DNA from 3 places in the Latilactobacillus parasakei genome. Region 2 is predicted to be linked to each of the others. Evidence: predicted binding sites of a transcription regulator. Region 2 holds the regulator's gene; each other region holds the start of a gene.

Region 1 (6,237 bases), on a different replicon from region 2:
ACTGGTAAGTCAGTTAAATTTTTATTTTGAACTCCCCACATAAGCGTTTTGCTAATTGTATTAACATGATCTGAATTCTTAGACTTTGTCAACATCAGAGTTTTTGTACTATTACTCTGGGGATCTAAATCAGCAACAAGTGTTTTGATACCTAATTTAGCAAGAGTATATGCTATCAAATATGAATTAGTTGTTTTACCAACTCCGCCTTTTTGATTACCCACTATGATTGTGACTGCCTTTTTTCTTTCCTTAAATATTCCATCTAATCTATTCATTTGTTCAAACATAACACTACCCCGCCTTCTATATTTCTATATTACCACAAAAAATCACACTTGCAAATATAGAAATATCTATTTTTCTAAATTTCTATATATAGAAATTTCTATATATCAAAAACTTTAATATAGAATTTTAGAAGTATAGTAATATCTATATTTCTATATTTAAAACTAAACGCTATTAAAATAGTAAATATCCTGGTGTTTTTTTCTATATTTCCCTTTGTAGTAATATAGATTTAGAGAAATATCTATATTTCCCCTTTTTAAAATTTAGATATTACTATATTTATAATTTTCTATATTTCTATATTTCTATACTCAATTAAAAGTTTGACATGCCGTATATGTTAAGTGTAGTATTAACCCTATAAAAAAAAGTCACCACGAAGTAAGAATTCGTGATGACCTACTAAAAAAAGAAATTATCTGCCCATTTCTTTTATCTTATGTCTTTAATTATAGGTCATTTTAATTAAAATGGCAACAGTTTTAGGCTTATTTAAATAGACGTACAAGTAGGTTAATGTGGCTTTTATAGAGGGTTACTGACGAATGTCAGGCTCGCATTTGCTTACTCTTAATTTCTAGAGCGGACTCGCAAATGCGGGTTCGCTCTTTTTTAATTCAAAGGAGATCACTATGGATAATCAACCAAACTACTACAACATCAAACGTCAATATGCTTTGAAATTCTTCCAAGTACCCAAAGTCTTTATGACCAGCGAGAAGTACAAAAAATTAAGTGCTGAGGCAAAACTAGCGTTCGCCGTTCTTTCTGATCGGCTCCAGCTATCCATCAAGAATCACTGGTTTGATCCTGAAGGCAATATCTATTTTATTTACACAGGAGAACAACTAGGGGTGATTCTAGGTTGCAGCCATAACAAAGTAAACAGCGTTAAGAACGAGCTGAAAGAAGCTGGTCTGTTACTTATGAAGCGCATGGGGCAAGGACGTGCTAACCGGATGTATTTGCTTGAACCTGAAATTAGCGATCACGATATCTATGGCATCGATCAACTTGAAACGCCTGAAAATCCACTTTCAGAAGAAGTGACAAACATTGATTTACCAACATCTATGCATGACGAACAAGCTGGAACCCTTGATAAATCTAGATTTCTTAAAAAAGGAATTCTAGATTTCCCCAAAAGGGAAACAAGTGATACTGATATTAATAATACTAATAACTTAAAAAACATAGAAACAGATACTTTAAAAGCAGATACTATCTCCGATCACGAAAAATCGGTCACGGAACAACAAGACGCTGCGCTGTTTGAAACCCACCTGAACAACGAGGCAATCTTTACTAAACAACAATTGCTAGATATCAAACTGTTGTCAGGCAATGATTTTATGAAATTTATGCAACTCCAACAAACCGTATTACGGGCTAAAAAGCAAGCCTTAAACAGTCACAAACTTCAAAGTAGCTTGTTTGACTTACACGATACAGACGTCGCAACACCAATCCATGCAACACTAATGCGAGCCGTTCAACAGGTGCGTTTAAACCAAGTCACTGACCTAAATAGTTACATTTACAGCGCTATTTTTGCTGAATTTGAAATGATTGGAAACACCCGTTGTATCGAAGCCAACAAAGTTAACGGGCAGACGTTATTCTGGGATTAAAAATTTTTTTTGAACGACAATCCCTTGATAGATAAGGGGTTTAACTACGTTCAGTGAGAAATCATTGATTTTTGCTTGCGATTATTCTCACAATTATGCTATGCTTATTTTATAATAAGAACAAGCGTTCGGCTAATTGGAGGGTTATACATGGCAGATAAGACTAAAGTAGACAAGCAGCGTGCTGAAATCAAACAAGAAACTGATGTTAAAGAGCGTCAAAAGGCGTTAGATAGCGCGTTACAAAAGATTAAAAAGAACTTTGGCGACGGTGCCGTCATGCGAATGGGTGAAAATAAGGCAACCAATGTTGAAGCAGTCCCTTCGGGCATTCTTTCCCTGGATTTAGCGTTAGGCATTGGTGGCTTTCCACGGGGCCGGATTATCGAAATGTATGGGCCTGAAAGTTCCGGTAAATCAACCGTAGCCATGCAGGCAGTTGCCGAAGTGCAAAAGCGAGGCGGAACTGCGGCGTATATTGATGCCGAAAATGCCATGGACCCTGTATATGCGGGGCATTTAGGGGTTAACATTGATGATCTTTACTTGTCCCAACCAGATACTGGTGAACAAGGGCTTGAAATTGCTGATGCTTTAGTTTCTAGCGGCGCCGTTGATATTTTAGTCGTTGATTCAGTGGCCGCTTTGGTCCCACGAGCTGAAATCGAAGGTGAAATGGGTGATGCCCATGTCGGCCTGCAAGCACGATTAATGTCGCAAGCGTTACGTAAACTCTCTGGAACGGTTAATAAAACGAAAACCATTGTGATTTTCATTAATCAAATTCGTGAAAAAGTGGGGGTCGTGTTTGGTAACCCTGAAGTAACGCCCGGCGGGCGGGCGCTTAAATTTTACGCCAGCGTGCGTTTGGAAGTTAGACGGGGTGAATTAATCAAAGATGGTGGTAAAGACAAGTCACCACTCGGGAACCAAGTTAAAATTAAGGTCGCTAAAAATAAGATGGCCCCACCGTTCAAGGTCGCCGAAGTGACGAACTATTACGGCCGGGGGATTTCTTATGTCGCTGATGTCCTGGATAATGCCGTTGAACAAGGAATTGCTGGTAAATCGGGTTCGTGGTTTGATTTTGAGGGTGAGAAGTTAGGACAAGGCCGCAACAATGCGATTCAAACGCTGGAAAATGATCCTGAAAAGTTTGGCCGCCTGAATACATTATTGCGCGATAAGTTATTTAATACCCCTGAAGAGCCTGAAACAGAACCGGTCGACAAGCAAGCGGCGAAAGGCAAGACTGATAAAACGGTTAAAGCGCCTAAGGCCCAAGCACCTGAAACGCCTAAAAAAGCTGACGAACATTACGGGACAGAGCGGTTGGATCTAGAGGCACCCTTTTTAACAGAGACACCAACTGAAAATGATTCACCTGGTAAAGCCGATGAATAATTTGCCAAAAGGTTATACACCTGCTGAAGCCAAAGCTAAACTACAAGCTGAATTGGGGGCGTATATTGATTTTCAATACAACGGTGAATTTATCCCAGAGGTTGAATATCAAGAGTTGAAGGCCTATTTAATCAAGATTAGACAGGAGAAGACGACTGGAAAACAAGATTAGGATTTTAACTAAAGCTGATTTACAAGCGCTATTGCGCTATAAAGAACGATTAAAAGAGGCTCCTATGTCAAGAATCCGGACACAAAAGTACGAACAAATTTGACTTTCAATCTAAATTACTTAATTTAATTTTCTGAGTTAGAGATTTTAATCTAAATCAACCTTTAAAACCGCTTTAGGGTGCTTTAAATAGCCCCCAACATTCGTACGTTTTGAGCGCGCTGATTAAAAATTCAATTGTCTGTAGCTACGCTACAAGTGAAATACGATCACTGTTATACCAACGAATATAGTTATCAATTCCGGCGGTTGCTTCATGAATTGTCTTAAAATCTTGGAAATTAACGTATTCACGTTTCAAAATTGAATGAAAACTTTCAATTCGCGCGTTATCGCCGGGTTGACCCTTACGGGAGTAAGAATGCTTGATACCATACTTCGATAAAACGCTCTCAAATAAGTCACTTGTGTATTGGCTTCCCATATCACTATGAATAATTTGTGGTTTAACTGCTTGCGCCATGACTTGGGTAATAACGTTAGTCGCTAGTTCTTTAGTCATCTGCGTATTAAGTTGGTAAGCAATAACCCGTCGGGTTACTGGATTATAGACACTAGCTAGGTAACACCAAGTATGGTTAAGGGGAATGTACGTAATATCAGTCAATAAAACACCAGATTGATCAGTTAACTGCTTAATCAAGTTTGGTCGCTGATCATAATCAGTCTGAGTGGTTGGCTTATTGATTCGTTTAACCATTCTAGATCTAATCCCTAATTCACACATTTGTTGATAGACCAGACGCTGACTAACGTGAATATCAGACTGTTGATTTAGTAAGATCGTTAATCGTGGATAGCCATACATTGGATATCTTAACCAAACCGCTAACACTTTTTGCTTAAGTAAATGCCGTCGGCATTCAGTTCTACTTGGCTGCCAATGTAGATAATCATAGTAGGTTGAGCGCGGGATTTTGAGTACTGATAAGATACGAGTAATGCGGTGCCCAGCACGTAAATTAGCGTTGACGATTTCTAACACGAGGGTACGCCCCTTAATAATTAGCTTTTTGCCATGAGCACCGCCGCTCGTTTTAAAATATCAAGTTCTTCTTTTAACCGTTTATTTTCTTTAATCAAAGCACGTTCATTTGATGATAGCACTTTAGTGTTGTTAGGATCAGCTTGTTTAATCCACTTAGTAACCGTTGAAACACTGACGTTGTATTCTTTAGCCAGTGAGTTGGCCGAACGGCCAGTCTGACTTAAGCTAACAATCGACTCTTTAAATTCATTTGAATATTTAATTGCCATAATAAAAGGCTCCTTTATGATGTATTATATCGAACATTTTGTCCGTAATTCCATCATAGGAGCCCTAATCGTTGATATATCAATAAGTACCCGAAGAGGTCTACGGACCTATTTGGGTACTTATACGTGTTTTTTTGCATGCAATTAAATCCCTTAGAAACCCAGTAGACACAGCCTACTCCGCAATCGCTAAAGCGATTTGCATGCAGGTTTCCTTATGCTCTTTATTTGAGAAGCTACTTTTGGGGCAAGTCGTCCGTTAAATCAACAATTTTATTTTTCCAGTCTTTACGTTTTTGTTGTACTGTTTTAATCTCTCCATTTAAATCGAATACTTTTTGCTTGTATGAATCAATATTTTTCATATGATCCTGACGTTCATCTTCAGTATCATATTGAAGCTGCGCTTTAATTTTTTTGATCATTGATAAATTTGAATGCTTCTCCTTATTTAAATTATTTTCGACAACTTTTGAACGTTTAATGGTAGATTGTAAAATTAATCCGAACGCTGTTCGGACAAAAAAGATCAGCTTCCTTTAAAATGGTGTTTACCACAAACCCATTTTTTAGGAGCTGATCTTTTGTCTAGTATAACCTATTCTGAACGAATTAAAATTGAAACTTTCTGTGAGTTAGAACTACCCAATATTGAAATGGCCAATCTGTTAAACCGTTCACCAGCGACTATTTCATACGAATTATCGCGTTGTCATCCTTATCAAGCTGAACTGGCACAAGCAGATACAGAACGTAAACGGACTCAGTGCGGCCGCAAAACTAAGTTGACCGCCACTTTGAAACAATTAATCCTGAACCACCTACGTTTAAGCTGGCCACCAGAATCTATTGCGCATGAATTTAATTTAGCGACTAAATCTATCTATAATTGGTTAAATCATGGACAGATAGACTTCCCCTTAAGCGAGCTATCTGAACATGGTTTGCGCCAACGGCGTAAAAGCGACCAACGTTCAAAATATAACCAATCTCTGGTGGTCGTCAATTGAACAACGACCACCAGTCATTAACCATCGTAACCGAATCGGTGATTTTGAAATGGATACAGTTGTTGGTCCTCGTGGATGCAGTAAGGCGGCCTTATTAACTTTAGTCGATCGTAAATCACGATTCCTATGGGCTTACCCACTAAAAGAACGATCAGTAGCCGCTGTAAATGATGCACTGGATAATTTTCTAGCAACCTTTAAAGGAACTGTGCACAGTTTGACCGTTGATCGTGGGACTGAATTTAGCGGTCTTAGTTCTTTTGAACCGCAATATGGGATTAAGACTTATTATTGCCATGCTTATAGTCCAGCTGAACGTGGTAGTAATGAATGATTTAATCGACACTTACGTTATTTCTATCCAAAAGAAACTTGTTTTGAGCACGTCAGTGCTCATGAACTAACCACT
Region 2 (6,237 bases):
AAAGTGCTAAATTTTGCTATAATGGTTTAGTTAATGACTGGGAAGTAGTGAGGGATTAATTTGGAAGCACAATATGAATGGCAATTAAAACCAGTACCAACTGAAGATGAATTACAAACAATTACAAAAGACAATCCGCTACCCAAGGCTGCGGCCCAACTTTTGTGGCAACGTGGCTTGCGGGATGCAGAGCAGATCAATGATTTTATGAATCCCAATGTCGGTCAACTTCACGATCCATACGCTTTGCATGATATGCAAAAGGCGATTGATCGAATTCAAGAAGCGATTGTGAACGGCGAAAAAATTACGATTTATGGCGATTATGACGCGGACGGGATTACTAGTACGACTTTAATGAAGGAAACCTTAGATGACTTAGGTGCCGATGTTGAAGTCTATGTGCCTAATCGTTTTAAGGATGGCTACGGGCCTAATTTAGAAGCTTATAAACGCTTGATTGAAAATGGCACCCAATTAATTGTGACCGTCGATAACGGGGTGAGTGGCTTAGAACCAATCGCTTACGCGCAAGAACACGGTGTTGACGTGGTCGTGACCGATCACCATGAATTACCAGCAGAATTACCCAACGCAGTGGCGATTGTGCATCCCAGACATCCAGAAGGGCAATATCCTTTTGGCGAACTCTGTGGGGTCGGTGTGGCGTTTAAAGTGGCGACTGCTTTATTAGAAGAGATTCCTTACGATAAATTAGATTTAGCCGCAATCGGGACGGTTTGTGATATCGTCCCCCTAGTTGATGAAAACCGAACGTTGGTTAGTTTGGGCTTACAACAATTACAAAATACTGATCGACCAGGCTTGGTTGCATTATGTCAATCAGCCGGCTTAGAACAAGCGACACTAGATGCCACTAATATTGGTTTTGGGATTGGTCCCCGTTTAAACGCAATTGGTCGTTTAGGCGATGCGACCCTTGGTGTGCAATTGTTGACGACGCTTGATGACGAAGAAGCAGTTGAACAGGCACAGTTTATTGAACAACAAAATAAAAAACGCCAAGGGCTAGTGCAAGAAATTACAGCAACGGCAATGACAATTGCTGAAACAACGGAAAATCAAGCGAGTGCAACCTTAGTTATTGCCCATGAAGGTTGGCACGAAGGGGTTCTAGGGATTGTAGCTAGTCACGTTGTTGAACAGACCGGTAAACCAACCTTAGTCTTGACGATTGATCCGGAAACTGGTTTAGCTAAAGGCTCTGGCCGTAGTGTGACAGCTTTTCATTTATTTAAAGCGTTAGATGCCCATCGTGAATTATTGGTTCATTTTGGTGGCCATCACATGGCAGTTGGCTTGACTGTTAAGGTTGATCAATTAGCGCTGATTCAAGCTGCAATGAACGAGTATGCGCAAGTTAATCAGTTAGATTTAACGGGACGCCAACCATTACCAGTTGATTTGGCGCTGACCTTGGCTGATATTACGCCTGATTTATACCAAGCATTACAACAACTGGCACCTTTTGGCAGTGATAATCCAGAACCGTTGATTGAACTTAGTGCGCCCCAGTTAGCCGATGTCAAACAAATTGGTGCTGATCAGAAGCATTTGAAGATGATGGCGGTTGATCAACAACAACAATTAGCGGTTTTAGCTTTCAATAAAGGTGCTTTGATGCCCGATTTAACTGCCGCTGAAGATGTGAAATTAGTCGGAAGTTTGAGTGAGAATACTTGGCGTGGCCAGACGACGTTGCAATTAATGGTAAAAGACCTTGCCACGAGTGGGCAAGTCATACTTGATCAGCGCAGTAATCGCCTGACAAAACAATTATTCCAATCAACAGGCGACTACGTCTTTTTCAATGATAAAATGCGCGAGCAACTGCAGTCTTATTTACCGGCAGGGAGTCAGGCGCTGTTAGCGACCGATGAACAAGTTGCTACTAGCCAAGAGCTGATTGTGGTTGATGAACCGGCTGATTTAACTGCTTTTGAACAATTTTATCAACAACAACAGGCCGCTAAATTAAGCTTGATTTTTTATGCTAAACACTCTGCTTACTTAGAAGGAATGCCGACAAAACAGCAGTTTGCGACTTTCTTAGTCTACTTACGGAAGCACCCAAATATCGAAAAAGCGCGGTTAGCTGAATTAGCGGCGTATTTAAAATTACAATTACCGCTAATGATTTTCATGTTGCAGGTGTTTTTTGACCTCGGATTTGTTAGAATAGAACGTGGTCTGATTATGGCCGAGTTACAACCTGAAAAGCATGCACTGGAAAGTGCACCAAGTTATCAAAAACGATTAGCTAAAATTGAAATGGAAAAACAGCTTGTTTATTCAACCTTTACCGAGGTGAAAGACTGGCTAGCAACTCTCCCAGCAGTAGCAAATCGCTAAAAGAGTTAAGGAGCGAATTATATATGTCAATCAACTTTAAAGATTATGTCGCAAGTGTTCCGGATTTTCCGGAAGCTGGCGTTACTTTTCGTGATATCTCACCTTTGATGTCCGATGGTGAAGCATACGCAGCAGCAACGGATAAAATTGTTGAATACGCTAAAAACAAAGGCGTTGAAATGATCGTCGGCCCTGAAGCCCGGGGCTTTATCGTTGGCTGCCCAGTTGCTTACAAATTAGGTGTCGGTTTTGCACCTGCTCGTAAGAAGGGTAAGTTGCCACGCGAAACAGTTTCAGCTAGCTATGGTTTAGAATACGGTAAATCAACGTTGTATATGCATAAGGATGCTGTTAAACCAGGCCAAAAAGTCTTAGTGACAGATGACTTATTAGCAACCGGTGGGACAATTGCCGCAACAATCAAAATGGTTGAAGAACTAGGTGGCATCGTCGTTGGGACAGCCTTCTTCATCGAATTGAAGGACTTAAACGGCCGCGAAAAGATTAAGGACTATGATATTTTCAAATTAATGGAATATTAATAAAGAAGTGCGTCATCAACGGTTGCTTTTGAGCATTTACCTAATCAGGCGGATTACTGACAAAGCCGGTGATTTGACTGATGTAGCAAAGCGCAAAAAGCAGTTGGTGAAAGCACGTTAAAGAGAAACAGACAAAAAAAGAAGTTCGCCTAAGCGAACTTCTTTTTTATTACATGCGATCGCGGTAAAGGCCAACGACCTTCCCTAGAATGCTGACTTCATTTAAAATGATTGGTTCAAACGTATCGTTTTCTGGTTGGAGACGATAGTGATCTGCTTCTTTGAAGAACCGTTTGCAGGTTGCTTCATCTTCGGCAGTCATCGCAATGACAATATTGCCATTATCGGCGGTTGATTGCTTGCGAATGATGACTTCGTCGCCATCTAAGATACCGGCGTTAATCATACTTTCACCACGAATTGTTAGCATGAACAAATCTTGTTCGGTTTGCAAACTAGGTGGAAGCGGGAAATAATCAGTTGCTTCTTCAACTGCTAAGATAGGCACACCGGCAGTAACCACCCCTAAGACTGGAATTTTCTGGGGTGTCGCCCCAATTGCCGTTAAGCCAGCGGGCGTTAACTCGATCGCCCGTGGCTTAGTGGGATCCTTTTGTAATAAGCCCTTCTTCTCAAGTCGGGCTAAATGGCCATGGACAGTAGAAGTGGACGATAAATTAACGGCTTCGCAAATCTCACGGACCGTTGGTGGGTAACCTTTGTCTTGAACACGTTCGTGAATAAAACGTAAGACCTCTAATTGTTTGGATTCAGTTTTAGTCATAAGCGCACCTCATTCGTTCTATTAAGCATATAGTAGCATATTTATAGGTGGATTTCAAACAAGTGTTCGTATTTTTTGACATTTTGAGCATTTTAGTCCAAAATAGGATAAAAGTTTAAATTTGGAGGCCGATGATGGCAATGGATCAAAAACGACTCGATCGTATCAACGAATTAGCACATAAAGCAAAAGCAGAAGGGTTAACACCTGAAGAAACAACGGAACGTCAAGAACTACGGGACGCTTATTTGAAGGATTTCCGTTCTAGTTTCCGTTCACAAGTTGAGATGCTACAAGTTTATGATAAAGATGGTAAGGAAGTCACACCTGAAAAAGTGAAGGACATCCAACGTGAAAAGGGTTTACGTGACGATTAATCTAGGAATTCCGCTTTCTTTTTAGTGCAATAATGTGTAGAATATTTAAGTGAACTGAATGAGGAAGGGGTGCATAAGATATGAATATTGGAATAGGCGTATTAATTTTTGTCATTGGGGCATTATTAGGTGCAGTTGCTGGCTTTTTCGGCGCACGTGCTTACATGAAGAAATATTTCGAAGAAAATCCACCAGTTAATGAAGATATGTTGAAAGCTATGATGATGCAAATGGGGCAAAAACCATCTGAAAAGAAATTAAACCAGATGATGAGCTCAATGAAAGCACAACAAAAACGTAGAAAAAAATAAACATGACTTAATTAAAGAGGCGTTTCGTACAAAAACTTATTTTTGTATGGAACCCTCTTTTTATTGGAAGAGAAATAATTGTCCCACTGAACTAAGATTGCTATAATGAGGATTATCTAATTTTGAAGACGGAGATATTTTATGGGTATATTTAAGAAGTTAGGCTGGTATTTTAAACAAGAATATCGCCGCTATATATTAGGGGTTATTTTTTTAGTTCTAGTTGCAATTGTACAAATCGTGCCACCAAAAGTGATTGGGACGTTAATTGATTTAATGGCCGCTCGAAAGTTAAAGGCGTCGGTTTTATTAATGTGGATTGGGGTTTTATTAGCAGCCGCGATTTTACAATATCTCTTTCGCTATGGTTGGCGGACTCGTATCTGGGGTGGCGCTGCCAAGTTGGAACGGACATTGCGGAGTCGTTTGTTCTGGCATTTTATGAAGATGGATACAACTTTCTTCCAGAAACACCGGACTGGCGATTTGATGGCCCATGCGACCAATGATTTAACCGCGATTCAACAAGTTGCAGGCGCCGGTATTTTAACCTTTGCGGATTCGATTATTACGGGTGGGACGACCATCATCGCGATGATTATTTTTGTCGATTGGCGGCTCACATTAATGGCCCTGATTCCAATGCCATTATTAGCAGTGGCTTCAGGGCGCTTAGGCACGCATTTGCATACCGCTTTTAGAGAATCACAAGCAGCCTTTTCAAAATTAAATGATAAGACGCAAGAGAGTGTTTCTGGGATCAAAGTTTTAAAAACGTTTGGTCAAGAAGAAGCGGATATCGATGATTTCGACCAAATTGTGACGAAGACAATTGCGATTAACAAGCGCGTCAACTTTATCGATGGGTTATTTGATCCAGCGATTAGTTTGATCATTGGGTTAACATACCTCGTCACGATTATCTATGGCGGAACGTTGGTTATGAACCACAGTATTACAATTGGTCAATTGATTGCTTTTATTAGTTATATCGCAGCTTTGGTTTGGCCAATGTTTGCGATTGGTCGTTTATTCAATGTGCTTGAACGTGGCAATGCTAGTTATGATCGGGTTGAATCATTATTAAAAGAAACCAGCACGATTATTGAAAAGCCAGATGCCATTCAAACGTTGGCAACTGGTGATATTGACTATGCCATTCAACAATTTGCCTATCCTGAAGAACAAACACCAACTTTAACGAATGTGCATTTCCAATTGCCACAAGGAAAGACACTAGGAATTGTCGGGAAGGTTGGTTCTGGTAAAAGTACTTTGATCAAGTTGCTGTTACGAGAATATGATCAATATCAGGGCCAAATTAAGATTAACCAGAACGATATTCGGGATTACACATTAGATGCATTACTCGATAGTATTGGTTATGTACCACAGGATAACTTTTTATTTTCAACAGATGTTCGCGATAATATTCGGTTTGCGGATTTTGAAAAAGAACAAGAGGCCGTTGAAGCAGCGGCTAGCTCTGGCGCGGTTCATGAAGATATTTTAACGTTTGCACAGGGCTACGACACAGTTGTTGGTGAACGTGGCGTGTCATTATCAGGTGGACAGAAACAGCGAATTGCTATTTCCCGGGCAATAATGACTGATCCTGAAATTTTAATTTTAGATGATTCATTGTCCGCGGTCGATGCGAAGACTGAAGAAGCAATTTTAATGAATCTTAAGACGCTACGGGCAAATCAAACGACAATTATTACCGCTAATCGACTCAGTAGTGTAATGCACGCTGATGAGATTATTGTCATGGATGACGGGACGATTGCCGAACGCGGAACGCACGACAGCTTATTAGCCCAACAAGGGTGGTATGCTGAAATGTGGGT
Region 3 (6,237 bases), 430 kb from region 2:
AGCTTGCGTTGTCCAAATGAATAAGCTATACTAGCCATTGTGTAAAATAATGCAGCAGTAAACGGTAAAGCCGTCAACAGTTCATTTGCCCAGAGTTTTGGTTCAATTGCGTAACCTTGCGGCTGCAAAGGTGAAGATTGTTAATAAGTGAACTGAACGATTACTAAGTTTACATCGGATTATTTTACTCCAAAACAATTATTGGAGGATTTTTTTATGTCACGTTATACAGGTCCAAAGTGGAAACTTTCACGTCGTTTAGGAATTTCATTATCAGGTACAGGTAAAGAACTTGCCCGTCGCCCATACGCTCCTGGTCAACATGGTAACGACCGTCGCGGTAAGATTTCAGAATATGGTATGCAATTAAGCGAAAAGCAAAAACTACGTTTAATGTATGGTTTAACAGAACGCCAATTCAGAAACTTATTTGCTCGCGCTGGTAAGATTCGCGAAGGTAAACATGGTGTTAACTTGATGATCTTACTAGAACAACGTTTAGACAACATTGTTTATCGTTTAGGTTTAGCAAGCACTCGTGCACAAGCACGTCAATTAGTTAACCATGGTCACGTTACCGTTGATGGCAAACGTGTTGATATTCCTTCATACGAAGTAAAACCTGGTCAAGAAATTTCAATCCGTGAAAAATCTAAGAACCTTGTTATCATCAAAGACGCTATCGAAGGCACTGTTGGTCGTCCTTCATTCGTTGAATTTGACGCTGACAACTTAAAAGGTTCACTTGTTCGTTTACCAGAACGTTCAGAATTAGAACCAGAAATCGACGAAGCCTTAATCGTTGAATTCTACAACAGATAAGCAGTTATCTGTTCAATTAAAAGAGTCAGACTTCGGTCTGGCTCTTTTTTTGTCATCAAAAAAGGCGTTGCTAAAATTTAGCAGCGCCTTTTGGTTTATTTAGCATTTATTAATTCGTAAAGTGGGACCATTTTTAATAACGTCTTTTGAATATCGGCCATGAGTTCTTCTGGTTGATCAAATAAAGGATTGTCTTTCAGATAGACTTTTCCGAGGAGCCACTCCCCTTTTTTGGTCTTAGCAAACTTGTCTTGGATCAACTGTAAGTTATCCGGTGACATCGGAAATTTTTGTTTCGTCATGTGATCATAACTTAAATCATAATCAGTAAAATCACTTAAGAGTTTTTCTGATTGGCTCGCCAATAGTGGTGCATAATCCGTCTTATCTGGCATCTCAGCCATTAAGGCAAACCAAACGAAAATTCGGTCATCCCAAAAGCCGACTTCAAAGTGCGGCATCATCTTGTAACCACGCGAACTCTCGCTAAGCGCCATCCAAGTATTCATTGGTGGATTTTTGAAGCGGCGTAAATGTTTGGCAATATGCAGCGTAAATTCGCGTTTAGTGGCCACAGCCAATTCATTTTGTAATTGGGCCCCAAACACTTCAAATTTAGGATCAAGTTCCGTATAAATTTTATTCAAACGCCCCTTTAAAGTCGGGTCATCAAAAATTTCAAAATCAGCACGTGTAAACATCTTTTTCCTCCAACATGTTATACTTAGGTTTAGTTCTAATATAGCACAAATTAGAAATGAGGTGACCATTTTGTCAGAGAACGATCAATTGCAACAACATCTAGATAGTGCGATCCATGGCGCGCCCCAAACCAATCCTGATGAACGCCGTCGGTATTTAGGCTCTCTGCGTGAACGCGTCTTACTCAGCATCACCAACGCTGAATTAAGCCAACCTTCGATTCAAGCAACCTTCGAAAGCCACCTATCCGATTTCAAGGCTTACCATATCCTCTTGAATGGTAAAAATGACGCGGCCACTAATTATCTCGCGGCAATTACCAAATACCAAGTTGAATTTACTTTGGTCAATAACGAAACTGCGCAAACTGCCCCGGAAGCAATCGGCTTACTAGTCGTTGCCAAGGACGCGATTAATTGCGAAACTGTCGCAATTAGCGCTAAATATCCAGCAACAGCGCCTACACCGGAAAAGCCTAAAAAAGAAGGCCTCTTCGGTCGTCTATTCGATTAACCACTAAAAAAGCCGTTGGCAATGCCAACGGCTTTTTTGTATTTTTTTTAAATTAGGCCATTTCAGGGAACAACATCGTTAACATTTTAGTTGTCACACGGCGCTGTTGTCCCATCATTGGGAAAAGATGCATCAACATCGCTGGATTGTAGTTGGCTTCTAAGACCACCGCCATTTCAGGATGTTCAGGATCATACGGTTGATATAAATTAGGAATAATAATATCAATCCCGGCAACATTCAGATTAAGAATTTCTGCAACCTTTTCGGCAATTGCAAAATAGCTCTTATCGATATCATCCGTCACATCAACGGAATCCCCACCATTTGAAATATTGGAATTTTGTAATAAGAAGACCTGCGACCCACGCATTGGCACATCATCGACTTGGTAACCTTGTTGTTTCAAAATCAATTGTTCGCGAGCGCCTAAGCGAATATTTTGAAGTGGTGTGCGGTGATCCTCACCACGTAACTCATTCCGATTTTTCTTAGCGACCAATTGCGTAATTGTTGAACGGCCATCGCCAACAACATTGGCAGGTACGCGTTCCAAGACGGCTTGCACCTGATGATCCATGACTAAGAAACGGTATTCTGAACCGGCGATATACTCTTCAACTAACACCTGTTGGTCGTATTGTTGTGCGAGTTTAAAGGCTGTAACAAAATCAGTTTCTGACGGCCGTGTTAAAAAGGTCGTAATCCCAGCCCCCATGTTACTTGTCTTAGGCTTAATCACCAACGCCCGTTGCCCAAAGGCTGCTTGATAGTCACGTTTAGCAACTTGTAAATCCGCATATTCAGCACCAGCTGGGACGCGAATACCTTGGTTAGCCAAGACAATCTTGGTAACGACTTTATTATCCACTAACGGCCAGCTGATTAAACGGTCGAGGCTGGTCATATTGCCATTTTTCACCAACTCATGGTGTTGTTGGTAGGTTAACTCGACAAATTGATCACTGCGATCTAATACGGCAACGTGGAGCCCCTTTTGAAAGGCATCTAGCATTAACATTTGCGTTGATAATTCCATATCCGTATAACCTTGTAATTGGAATGGTTTCTCGGTTAATTCGCGTTTAAATTGCCGTGCTTGTTGCATGGCAAAAGCGGTTAGAGAATCGTCTTGGACTTCTTGGGCTAGTCGATAACTCAATGTTTGTTTGAAATCATTAACTCGTTCATTCATAACCGTCCACGCATCAATAAACCGTTGGTCCAGTTGGTAAGTTGTAATAAATTGCCGGATATTAGCCATCAACATTTGCATCTTAGCTTGTTGTGCCGATACCTTTGTCGCATCTTCAAGCGCAATCGCTTCATTCAACTGCTGCCCTTCTGTCATGCGATCCGTTAAGTTTTTAGCAGCCTTAGGTAACGATAATAAGTACGTAAAGAACAGATGTAAGAAATCAAGTTGTTCTTGTGTCACACCACTTGCAGCGAATGGATTCAAATCAAAACCGCGGAATTCAAGATAGTCGACACCGTCTTGGGCAAGATGCCCGTGACTACGTAGCCGAACACTACCATAGTATTCACGTTCTGAAATCAATTGTTTTTTATTAATTGCCCGTTCCAATGAATCGTGATACGCAGCAACTGATTCAAACGAGACAACTAAGTCATGATTGGCATAACCGAAGAGTTGGCTCGAGCGTAAACTACGAACTGCATGCTCCGGCAAATTCGTTGTATCTGTTTGAAAATGCGCTTCAGTAATCGGACTAGCACCAAATAAATAAGTTAATAGATAACGATATTGGCTATAATTTTGTGCGATTTGTAAGTACAACATATCGCTAAAATCTTTCACCGTTGCAAATTGATCATGATAGACCTCATCGTATAAGCGCGCGATTAAAGCTGGGGCCAGGCTAAAATTAAAATGGACACCCGAAATCATCTGTAGCCGGCGACCATAACGATTGACTAAGTAATCACGGTAAGCACGCGCATCTGGTGCGACGTCTGCAATTGGAATCGTCGTTTCGTCGCTTGGTAATACAGGTGGCATACTGAGGGGCCAAATCAATTCATCTTCGACTAAATTCATCTCAAGTACTTCTGATAAGGCACCTAGTTGTTGCATGATTTCGTCGGTATTATCGAAGGTATCGCTAACCAATTCCGTCTGCATTTCAGCAAAATCAGTTTTAATGTACGGATGAAAATCACGAGAACCCAAACTTTTTGGATGACTAAGCGGACTTAATTGTCCAGTGGCTGTCACTCGGTGTCCTTCTTTTTCAATACCGAAGGCCCCCCAATTTAAAAGTGGAGATAAATGTAATTGTTGAATTTGTTCAAATAGTTGATTGGACATATCGAGGCCTCTTTTATTCAAAGTTGTATCCTTATTATACACATCCACACCAGTTTTTAAAACGCTTGTTCGTCGTTAAATTTTTGACACGTGTTATACTAATAGTAAACATTATTTTAAAGGATGACAGCTATGCAACAACCACTCGCATATCGTATGCGACCCACAAATATCGATGAAATTGTGGGTCAAACGCACTTGGTGGGTCCGCAAAAAATCATTCGACGAATGGTTGATGCTAAACTACTTTCGTCAATGATTCTTTATGGCCCACCCGGCACCGGAAAAACCAGTATTGCCAGCGCCATTGCTGGTAGCACGCAATACGCCTTTCGGATGCTGAACGCCGCAACAGATAGTAAAAAGGATCTCCAAATTGTCGCTGAAGAAGCTAAAATGAGCGGTACCGTTATTTTATTACTCGATGAAATTCATCGCCTCGATAAAACAAAACAGGATTTCTTACTGCCCCATCTTGAAAGCGGTCGAATTATTCTGATTGGGGCTACCACCGAAAATCCTTATATCACAATCAACCCCGCCATTCGGAGTCGGACCCAGATATTTGAAGTTCATCCACTTAATGAAGCGGATATTCACGTCGCCATTCAACGCGCTTTAACCGATCCGCAAAAAGGCTTGGGTGATGAACCCGTTAACCTCGATGAAACGGCTGAAAAATACCTCGCGCAAGTCACCAATGGTGATCTTCGAAGTGCTTTAAACGCGCTAGAATTGGCCGTCCGCTCGACGCCTAAAAACCCAGAAACTGGCTTAATCGATATTGATATCGCTGTGATTGAGGAGTGTGTTCAAAGAAAGGCCATTACCCACGATAAAGATGGCGATGCGCACTATGACGTTATCTCAGCCTTTCAAAAATCCGTTCGTGGTAGCGACGTTGATGCTGCCTTACACTACATGGGACGTTTAATTGAGGCTGGTGATTTGCCATCTATCAGTAGGCGTTTGATGACGATGGCCTATGAAGACGTTGGTTTAGCTAATCCCCAAGCCTGCGCCCGCACGGTTGAAGCAGTAACAGCTGCCAAGCAATTGGGCTTTCCTGAGGCCCGCATTCCACTAGCAGTTGCCGTGATTGATCTCTGTCTTTCACCTAAGTCAGATTCAGCCATTACAGCCATCGATAATGCGTTAGGCGACATTCGCGCCGGTAAGGCCGGTGAAGTCCCCGCACATTTAAAAGACGCACATTACGCCGGTGCTGCTAAGCTTGGCCACGGTGTTGATTACAAGTACCCGCATAACTATCCCAATGATTGGGTTGCACAGGATTACCTGCCCGCTAAGCTTTTAGGCAGTCATTATTACGAAGCCAAGGCAACTGGTAAATACGAGCAAGTTTTAAAGCAACAACTAGAACGACTCAGACAAGCAAGTCGCAACAAGTGAACGGTTACAAATAAGTTGCGCCAATCCCATAAGCATGCTACTATAATAGTAGGATTTCTAAGGTATGCGCGTCTTCCCACCTTATGTTGACCGATCAAGTAATTCGTTAATGGGATGGACGAGTTGTTAGCGAGTGTATACTTTTTCATGAAGGAACCAAGTCTAACAATAGTCTGACCCACCTGCATATTAAAGCGGGCTCAACTATCGGGAAGCTTCTACGGTACCACTAGATTTCCCAAAGTCCAATGACTTTGACAGGGCTAACGTTTGCGTTGGCCCTTTTTTGTTGACAATTTTTAGGAGGTTTTTCTTTTGATTTCTTTTGTGCTTATTTTATTTCTGGCAGTCATTGCCCTATTAGGCGGTGTGCTTTGTTACTACCAGAATAAATCATTTTTGCTTTTCAACCTCGCTGAGAACCGTCGCTTAGGTCGTCGCATGCTAGTTGCTGG

Evidence for each region. The regulator LexA, encoded in region 2, represses DNA repair genes until DNA is damaged. The targets are predictions, from matches to a motif close to CNAACANNTGTTNG.
Region 1: recA (recombinase RecA) is a predicted target of LexA. The motif match lies at 2,043-2,056, and genes of this name have one in related genera.
Region 3: gshAB (bifunctional glutamate--cysteine ligase GshA/glutathione synthetase GshB) is a predicted target of LexA. The motif match lies at 4,428-4,441, and genes of this name have one in related genera.

What each region holds. Positions count from the first base shown of each region.
Region 1 is NZ_CP186862.1:63,832-70,068, reverse strand. Features, by position in the region: gene ACPBEH_RS11355 (ParA family protein) at 1-290, opposite strand, end outside; gene ACPBEH_RS11695 (replication initiator protein A) at 927-1,925, shown strand; gene recA (recombinase RecA) at 2,076-3,329, shown strand; gene ACPBEH_RS11685 (hypothetical protein) at 3,322-3,501, shown strand; one part of gene ACPBEH_RS11680 (IS3 family transposase) at 3,749-4,602, opposite strand; one part of gene ACPBEH_RS11680 (IS3 family transposase) at 4,602-4,818, opposite strand; gene ACPBEH_RS11675 (hypothetical protein) at 5,055-5,243, opposite strand; partial or broken gene ACPBEH_RS11670 (IS30 family transposase) at 5,403-6,237, shown strand, end outside.
Region 2 is NZ_CP186861.1:21,781-28,017, forward strand. Features, by position in the region: gene recJ (single-stranded-DNA-specific exonuclease RecJ) at 61-2,373, shown strand; gene ACPBEH_RS00135 (adenine phosphoribosyltransferase) at 2,397-2,915, shown strand; gene lexA (transcriptional repressor LexA) at 3,085-3,699, opposite strand; gene ACPBEH_RS00145 (DUF896 domain-containing protein) at 3,834-4,076, shown strand; gene ACPBEH_RS00150 (YneF family protein) at 4,157-4,387, shown strand; gene ACPBEH_RS00155 (ABC transporter ATP-binding protein) at 4,529-6,237, shown strand, end outside.
Region 3 is NZ_CP186861.1:448,577-454,813, forward strand. Features, by position in the region: gene rpsD (30S ribosomal protein S4) at 217-822, shown strand; gene ACPBEH_RS02210 (DUF1054 domain-containing protein) at 918-1,523, opposite strand; gene ACPBEH_RS02215 (YueI family protein) at 1,594-2,037, shown strand; gene gshAB (bifunctional glutamate--cysteine ligase GshA/glutathione synthetase GshB) at 2,090-4,369, opposite strand; gene ACPBEH_RS02225 (replication-associated recombination protein A) at 4,502-5,782, shown strand; gene ACPBEH_RS02230 (hypothetical protein) at 6,098-6,237, shown strand, end outside.